Regions from separate parts of the Geomicrobium sp. JCM 19037 genome, predicted to be linked through region 2. Evidence: a T-box and tRNA genes for the amino acid it is inferred to sense, from the RefSeq annotation. Region 2 holds a T-box; the other holds one or more tRNA genes.
What was found. The T-box of region 2 lies ahead of tyrS (tyrosine--tRNA ligase). A T-box ahead of a tRNA ligase gene usually reads a tRNA of that ligase, here a tRNA-Tyr.
Positions count from the first base shown of each region.

Region 1 (4,427 bases), on a different contig from region 2:
GGTCTGACATGCTTAACACAGCAATCGCTTCCCGCCCGTATTGAGCAGCAATGGCAAGCGTTGCAGCCGCCTCCATTTCAACACCGGTATGACCAACAGCAGCCCAGCGTTCAATCATCGGTGCCGTTTCATAAATGTAGCTACCTGTGGTGACAATTGAGCCTAGTCGGTAAGCAATGTTATTTTCTTCACAAAACGCTTGGGCAGCTTCCAACAGTGCTGGGCTCGTCTTCGCAGGCCCGTACTTATCCGACACGCCGTCGTCTTTTTCCGCAGATGTTACGAGCAAGACTTCTCCATAGGTTAAGTCAGCCTGTAGTCCTCCGAAGTAGCCGGTTTGAATGAATCGTTCACAGCCACAAATGGCGAGAGGGTGCACAACCGTGGCTGCCATCGGACTGCCATACACATTTGCATATGCGATATTTTTGTTCTTCATATTACCAAATCTTAAGTTCCACGCTGGTGCACGAGATTGATCGAGCGTTCCTTCCCAATAAAGCAAATTCGTCTCATGAAGAAACTCTCCATGAATAATTGTCGAAGTTGGAATGTCCGACTCTTGTAAATTCAACGAGCGAAGCCAATCTTCCTTTTTAAACTCTCCGTATAATGCCATGATGACCCCCGATTGCAGAAAATTATAAAGATGATGTACACTTACTATATTATCAGAAAATTAGTGGAAATGAGGTCCAAACCGCAAATGATAAAAGGAAACCACGTGGAGTTACGAGCACCAAAAAGAGAAGAGTTAGAGACGATGATTGAGTGGAGGAACGATCCGCTACTTGCCAAGCTTGCGGCAGGAACGAATGCCCACCTTTGGTCAGGTCTGACGATTGAGCAAATGGAAAGCTGGTATGGTACTCATTACCAACAAGCCAATTCACTAGAAAAAGGAAGAATCTATTCAATCTATCATGAAGATCGGTTTATCGGGTATTGTGATTACCGCGAGTACCACCCATTAACGAACAGTTGCACGGTTGGTATGGTTATTGGTGACCGTGATTATTGGGACCGAGGATTTGGTAGCGAAGCGATGCAACTGCTTGTAGAGTATTTGCATAAAACCATTGCGGTTCGTCGCTTCCAACTAGACACGTGGGCAGGCAACATTAGGGCGATCAAATGTTATGAGAAGTGCGGGTTTCAGATTGAAGGTACGCTTCGTGACAATGAATGGGTGGACGGACAGTATGAAGACACGGTTTTGGTGGGTTTACTCATGGACGAACACAAGAGCTGATCGAGGAAATAATAGCCCAGTATTTGAACATAGAATTGCCGCTTGCGCGAGGTTAGAAGCGTAAATCTTACCGCACTTGATGCAATGATTAGATTTTTCCTGATTTAAGAAATTTATGATTGAAAATTATATCTATCAATATTTTAATTAAATAATGTTACGCAGCTGCTATGTTCGCTTCAGCATCGAACCGAGCGAGCCACGCGAATAGGAACTTCCGACATCCAGGTATTAGAAATTTGATTTTAAGTTTTCACCTGCTCTCTACCGATGTTGAGGTAGTGTGTGCTCAGCAACAGTTCTAACTGCATAACATTTGGTTATTTTTAGGAGATTGGCGATCTAGATCACACCCCAAAACGATCTATATGCAATGAACTTAGCATTTTCTTGATTTGCACTGTTGGGTGGAGGGGGTAGCGCGGTGCTGGGTGCCATTTTGCGCGCAGATTCTGGCTGAAGTACTAACGACACGTCGGCCCCGCAGGCCGAAACGAAACCGCACTCGATTCGGCGCGGCTCGCGCCGACGTCTTGTGGGTACTTCGAGGCGGGGATGTACACATGACCCGGTAATCTGTTACCGAGTTTGCTCATTCTGTTCCCTAGTTTATGAGAATAGAAGGCTTCCCCCGCGATTTTCCTCAACTTGAGAACAGTTCGGTTGCAACTCGAGCACAGTTTCCATTTTCTAAGTTTACAATTGGTTCTTAATGAAATTCTTTCGTTCAACTTATCTAGGTCGATTTAGAACACCGCAGTCAAGCTGATGCTCGCTAGTCTATGAACGTTCGTTTCTATGGACGTCAACGCTGTTTATTCATATAAACCTCAGGAGTTCGCAACTATCGGTCCCACCGGCGCCGAAGATACACCGACCGGACGTTGGCGTGACTCATGAAGATGTCTCACTAGCCTTTATGGCAGAAAAGAGTCGCAGAATTTTTATGCCGAGAGAATGGTAAGGAGGTTTGATGAGTTACAATTTCAAGCACTAGTGAATTTCTTGAGTGCAGTTTATATAGAAATCGCACTACAGAATAATGATATGCTCACGCCAAATGGAACCCTTCACATAATTCGGCTCAGCTAGCTCATGCTAGCTATTGTATTTTTCGATGACAAACGGGGGTGTCTCTGCCGTCCTTGTATAAACATCCACCTCAAACACCAAGCACTGTACGCGCGGTAAATCGAAAGTTCAATCTCTATCTAGTTTCAAAAAAACTTGTCTCATCAAGCATTTAGCTGCGAAATCAATGATTTATTTTGCTCCTAAACAAATGTATAAATTTTTTTTTGAGAAAAACTATTGCATTTTCGTTGTGGAGATCATATAATATATTTTGTCAGCAAGAGACGTAAGCGTCCGGCCCGTTGGTCAAGGGTTAAGACACCGCCCTTTCACGGCGGTAACGCGGGTTCGAATCCGCACGGGTCACCAATAATTATCTATAGCAATATAAAGGCTCCAGCAAACGATTTTGCTGGTTTTATCATTTACTTATACTCTTATGGAGGGGTAGCGAAGTGGCTAAACGCGGCGGACTGTAAATCCGCTCCCTCAGGGTTCGGCGGTTCGAATCCGTCCCCCTCCACCATTTCACATGCGGGAGTAGTTCAGTGGTAGAACACCACCTTGCCAAGGTGGGGGTCGCGGGTTCGAATCCCGTCTCCCGCTCCATTGCTTACCGAATCGTTTTGTGATAACATAGTAAATGTTCCCAGTTTGCGGGTGTAGTTTAGTGGTAAAACCTCAGCCTTCCAAGCTGATGATGTGGTTCGATTCCCATCACCCGCTCCATACATATGAACTCAAGAGAGTAGAACAACCTTGTTCCGCTCTCTTTTTTATGTTTTACTAACCGAAAAGGTCTCTCCCTTTTTAAAAAATTATTAAGATGATACCCACCCTTTGATCCCGTGGTACACTAAGAAGGTTGCGAACTATTTTGTGAATAATGAAGACCTCTTTACTATTTATACAATCAAAAAAATAAATGAAACCTATACATAGACAGGGACGTAATCATACAGAACGGACGTAAGGCGGGATAGGGATGGACGATTGGTTAAAGCAATGCATAAAGGAAGTGAAGGCCGGAGACCCAGAGGCTTTTGCTCAAATTGTTGAAGCGTATAAAGATAAAGTATATCAAATAGCCTATCGCATGGTCGGCAACGCCCAAGAAGCACAGGATGTTGCACAGGAAGCCTTTATCCGTGCCTACACGAACATCGACCGGTACGATACCAATCGGAAGTTTTCGACGTGGCTGTTTCGAATTGCTACCAATTTAAGTATCGACAAGCTCCGAAAGAAAAAGCCGGACTACTCGCTAGATGCTGAGGTGAGCGGGACGGAAGGATTGGATGGGTACTCGCAATTGGCGGCAACAGACGCCCTTCCAGATGAGCAAGTCGTGACCCTTGAATGGCAAGCGTCGATTCAAGAAGAAATCAATGCACTTCCTCCTAAATATCGCGCTGCGATTATTCTTAAGTATATGGAAGACCTCTCCTTGCAGGAAATGAGTGAAATTCTTGATCTTCCTGTAGGTACGATAAAAACCCACGTTCATCGGGGACGAGAGGCACTAAGGAAGCGATTGAAAAAATGGTAGTAAGGGGGAAAGGCAACATGAGCTGCAGCAGTGAGCGTATTCAGCGATATTTCGATGGTGACTTAACCCGGGATGAGCGAATGCAACTGTATGAGCATTTGCGTGAATGCGGAGATTGCAAATCCCATTATGATGAAGTGAAGAAATCAATTGCGCTCGTACAGAGCGCTTCACATATTACCGCGCCTTGTAAGTTTACAGAAAGCGTGATGGATGCATTGCCGAAACGAAAGAAACGCTCTGTTGCTTGGAAGCGCTGGTCAAGAAACCACCCGATGCTCGTGGCGGCTTCTGTATTCCTTGTGCTCATGTCCTCGATGGTATGGGTAAACTGGTCCGGCATGAGTGGAGATGACGTCATGGTCCGAGGAGCGACTGGCGACGTGCATGTGAATTATGAAACGAACACCGTCATTATTCCTGAAGGCGAAACCGTTGCAGGAGACTTAACGGTTACGAATGGGAATGTTGACGTACAAGGTGAAGTAGAAGGTGATCTCACCGTCATTAATGGTGAACAATATATGGCATCTGCTGGCAATGTTGCGGGCA
Region 1 is NZ_BAWZ01000022.1:1,391-5,817, forward strand. Features, by position in the region: gene JCM19037_RS12975 (hypothetical protein) at 1-619, opposite strand, end outside; gene JCM19037_RS12980 (GNAT family N-acetyltransferase) at 725-1,252, shown strand; tRNA gene JCM19037_RS12985 (tRNA-Glu) at 2,623-2,695, shown strand; tRNA gene JCM19037_RS12990 (tRNA-Tyr) at 2,768-2,852, shown strand; tRNA gene JCM19037_RS12995 (tRNA-Gly) at 2,861-2,935, shown strand; tRNA gene JCM19037_RS13000 (tRNA-Gly) at 2,983-3,055, shown strand; gene sigW (RNA polymerase sigma factor SigW) at 3,312-3,875, shown strand; gene JCM19037_RS13010 (anti-sigma factor) at 3,893-4,427, shown strand, end outside.
Region 1: it encodes a tRNA-Tyr, which carries the amino acid that the T-box ahead of tyrS (tyrosine--tRNA ligase) is inferred to sense. The anticodon was not compared.

Region 2 (4,427 bases):
CGAACGACTCCGCAGCATAGTCAAGGTGCGGGGTGTAGCCAAGTTTTATCATATCATCGTACAAATCTTCTTCTGGCACTTGCCAAAATGTCCGTACCGATGGGGTGTTTCGTGAGTTCGTAATCGTATCTCGCACGGAAGGGATACCGGCGTAAGAACTACCAAAGTTACTTACGGGGTCTTGATCTCCCCCACGGTAATTCGTTGGCACATCGGGAACGACGATGCCCGGTTGCACAACCCCGCGCTCCATCGCAGATCCGAACGGCATGAGCGGCTTAATCGTTGAGCCTACGGATCGGCCTTCACCTGTCGTAGCGTGGTTCCATGATTCTTTTTCAAAGTCACGTCCACCGATAAAGCTTAAAATCGCTCCTGTTTCATTATCTTGTAACAAACCGCCCACCTGTTCAGGTTGTCCGTCATTCGTATTCGGACCGAACAAGTCACTGTTGGCGATCGTGTCTTCCATCGTGTCATAAATGTCTTTATGAATGGTAGTATGAATGCGGTATCCGCCAAGACGAAGTTCTGTACTTGCGCGCTCGGTGTATTGTTGGACGGTTTGTGCACGGTCTTCGTCTTCCATGTCGCTCAAGTCAACCCCGTCTTTGTCCAATAAATAATCTCTAAGAATGGGGACGGCTCTGCGTTCTGTTTCGTTCGTAACGTACGGATAACTTTCAAAGCTATTTTCTGGTGCATAATCCGTAATGTCTTCCATTAGGTCGTACTCTCGAGCTGCTTCGTACTCTTCCTCGGTAATCGTTCCAGAGTCTAACATCCGGTAAAGGACGATATTCTTTCGTTGCATTCCAGCAGTCAAGTCCTCTTTCAAATCCCCATCGGACGTGAAGGGAGTGTATGAAAAAGGATTTTGTGGAATGCCGGCAATATACGCAGCTTGAGGTAACGAAAGTTCCGATGCCTCGACATCAAAAATTCCATTTGCTGCAGCCTGAATGCCTGCAATTTGCGTACCGGCCGCATTTCTGCCGAATGGTACGATGTTTAAGTATGCTTCAAGAATTTCATCTTTGTCCATATAATTCTCTAAACGCATCGCAATTAAGATCTCTCTTGCCTTGCGGTCAAAAGAAACTTCGTTAGATAGCATTTGGTTTTTCACAATTTGTTGGGTGAGCGTACTTCCTCCCGTTTGCATGCCTGTGTCGACAAACTCTTGAAACACTGCGCGCATAACAGCTTTTGGAACGATGCCGTTATGTTCAAAGAAATATTCGTCTTCTGTCGCAATTAACGCGTCTTTCACGTGCGTAGACACTTCGTCCAAGCTTACTTCTCTTCGCTCAAGAATTGAAGGAAGTTCGCCTAAATATACGTCATCGGCGAAGTAAACGACACTTGTTTCTTCATAATTGTAGATGTCTGCACGAATTTCTTCTTGTGTATATTCCGGCTCATCTTCTACTAAAGAAACGAAGTAGCCAGCACCGGCTGCGCCGACAAATGTCTTCCGAGCAAGATCGTCACGCTTAAAAGAATGAGAATGTTCCAAGCGACAAGGCTTGTAATATTTAACCCTTGTACATAGCGATTGTTTTGTATGAAATCAGCCCAGCGGTTAAACCTCTGTAATATATTTTTCATCGTTCACCCCCTAAGAAGATCACGCATATTATAGCATACTTTGTTATAGACTAAAGAACCGCTATCCAGGTTATTCGTGATGAATATGTACAATTCCTCTTCTGACCTTTCGTTCTTACGTGTAGGTTGCCTTATCGATCGGGTTTACATACAGTTGACAGTGAACAATTGGCATGGTATAAAAAGATCATTGTCAATATAGGTAACGCGATGATGGCAACGAAGTAATTTCTTGTGTACAGGTTCAGAGAGTCGACGGTCGCTGCAAGTCGATCCGGCGCAAGAGATGAATTACATTGCTTGAGCTTTCTAGGAAACGTATACTCTGCGTTAAAGAGCCGAGTGGAGAGCGGAAGTTCTCAACAAGGGTGGTACCGCGATACGTTCGTCCCTTTTTAGGAGGGGCTTTTTTTTATGGACAAAAATAATAGGAGGACGAAGATATGACAAGCGAATGGACATTAACAACAGAACAAAAGGAAGAAGCGAATCGCCAAGTCGAGGCGCTTATGAGAGGTGTTGTGGAGATTGTGCCTGAAGAGGCGTTCCGAGGGAAAATTGAGAAATCAATTGCAACAGGTAAACCGCTCAACATTAAGCTAGGCATGGACCCTTCGGCCCCGGACGTGCACATTGGCCACACCGTCGTTCTTCATAAGCTTCGCCAATTCCAAGAATTTGGACATCACGTACAAATGCTTATCGGCGACTTTACAGGTAGAATTGGTGACCCAAGTGGTAAATCAGAAACGAGAAAAGTATTAACGAGTGAACAAGTAGCTGAAAACGCCAAAACGTACGTCGAGCAGTACGGCAAAGTGTTGGATATGGACAAAGCAACGCTCTACTACAATTCGGAATGGTTAAGCCAGCTAAACTTTGAAGATGTCATCAACTTAGCTGGGAATTTAACAGTGGCAAGAATGCTTGAACGTGAAGATTTCAATAACCGGTACAAGAACAACCAACCAATTTCCATACATGAGTTCTTCTATCCATTAATGCAAGGCTATGATTCGGTGGCGATGGATACCGATATTGAGGTTGGGGGTACTGACCAAACGTTTAACCTTATGATGGGACGCCAGCTTCAAGATGCGTACGGGAAAGATAAGCAAGTTGCCCTAACGCTTCCGCTCATTGAAGGGTTGGACGGTGTGCGTAAAATGTCGAAGTCATTAAACAACTACATTGGAATCGATGAAGAACCGAATGAGATTTTTGGTAAATCAATGAGCATTCCTGATGAGCTGATGGTGAAGTATTACAAACTGGCAACCGATATTCCGATGGAAGAGGTTGAAGCTTTGGAGAAAGGACTTGGTGAGGGTAGCATTCACCCAAGAGATGCCAAACAACGACTTGGCCGCCGTTTTGTTGAAATGTACCACGGGGAAGCTGCAGCTGCCGAAGCTGAAAAGTACTTCCAGACGGTGTTTACGAAACGTGCACTTCCTGAGGATTTGCCGGTCGTTGAGTGGAAAGGTGAGCCGATCGTGTCCATTATTGATTTGCTCGTTGAGCTGGAATTACAACCGTCGAAAGGTGAAGCACGGCGCATGATTAAAAATGGCGGTGTGAAAATTGATGAGCAAAAAGTCGAAGACATTCATGCAGAGATTACAATTGCAGACGATATGATCGTGCAAGTCGGCAAACGGAAGTTTGCTCAACTTAAGAAATGACCAAAAAAGATGGGGAGCATCCCCATCTTTTTTCTTGCTAAACGAACGTCTCTATGGAAGAATAAAGCGAAATAGGTGAGGAGGAGCGGTGATGTATAACAAAGCGTATTCAAGCCGATTGGAAGAATTCAAATCGTTAGCTCCAGAAGCCTTTGCTGCCTTCATCGCATTCGACAACGAAGCGCTCGCGCCAGGAAAGTTGCAGCCAAAGTTGAAGGAATTGATTGCTGTAGCGGTTGCGCATACGACCGGGTGTCCGTATTGCATTGAGTTACATGTCAATCAAGCGAAGAAACAAGGGGCAAAGAAAGAAGAAGTGGCAGAAGCCATCATGGTGGCGACCGCTTTAAAAGCGGGATCAGCGATCGCGCATAGTGTCAATGCATGGAATGCTTATGATGGAAACGGCGCAGATGAATTGTACAAATCTTCTTACTTCAATCGCTTAGAGGAATTGAAAACGTATAATGAAGAAGTTTTTCAGAAATTTCTTTCGTTTGATCAAGCAGCTCTTCAAACAGGTACATTAACGGTGAAAGAAAAAGAACTCATCGCTATTGCCGTCGCACACACGACAGGTTGTCCATATTGCATTGAGCTGCACACAGCAGCCGTAAAAGTTGCAGGAGCAAGCCGCGAAGAAGTTGCCGAGTCTGTACTTGTTGCAACAGCTCTAAAAGCTGAGTCTGCCCTTGCCCACGGAGTGAACGCACTAAATGCCTACGATCAGTAAACGAGGAGGTGACAATCGAATGAGTTTAATGTGAATCATTTTGCTTCATCTACTCTAACTTGATTTGAGTGTCGAGAAACGAATCACTTAATCTTAAGGAGGAGAATGATGAAACAGAATAAGCAAATCGAGCGATTACTGAACGTTCAACGAGATGTGAATTTTTCTGGAGTGATATTCATAAAGGAATACGACGGTGTGTTCGAGCAAGCGTTCGGTTATGCCAACCAGGCCGAACAGATAAGAAACAATCCAAGTACGCGGTTTGGCATCGCATCTGGAGCAAAGGTATTCACGAGCGCAGCCATTTGCAGACTCGTTGAAGAAGGTAAACTTTCATTTAATACGCGTTTACAGCAATGTGTAGACATCTCATTCCCACACTTTCATGAGGACAT
Region 2 is NZ_BAWZ01000006.1:52,305-56,731, forward strand. Features, by position in the region: gene JCM19037_RS04990 (transglycosylase domain-containing protein) at 1-1,519, opposite strand, end outside; T-box leader at 1,813-2,007, shown strand; gene tyrS (tyrosine--tRNA ligase) at 2,055-3,296, shown strand; gene JCM19037_RS05000 (carboxymuconolactone decarboxylase family protein) at 3,388-4,029, shown strand; gene JCM19037_RS28215 (serine hydrolase) at 4,138-4,427, shown strand, end outside.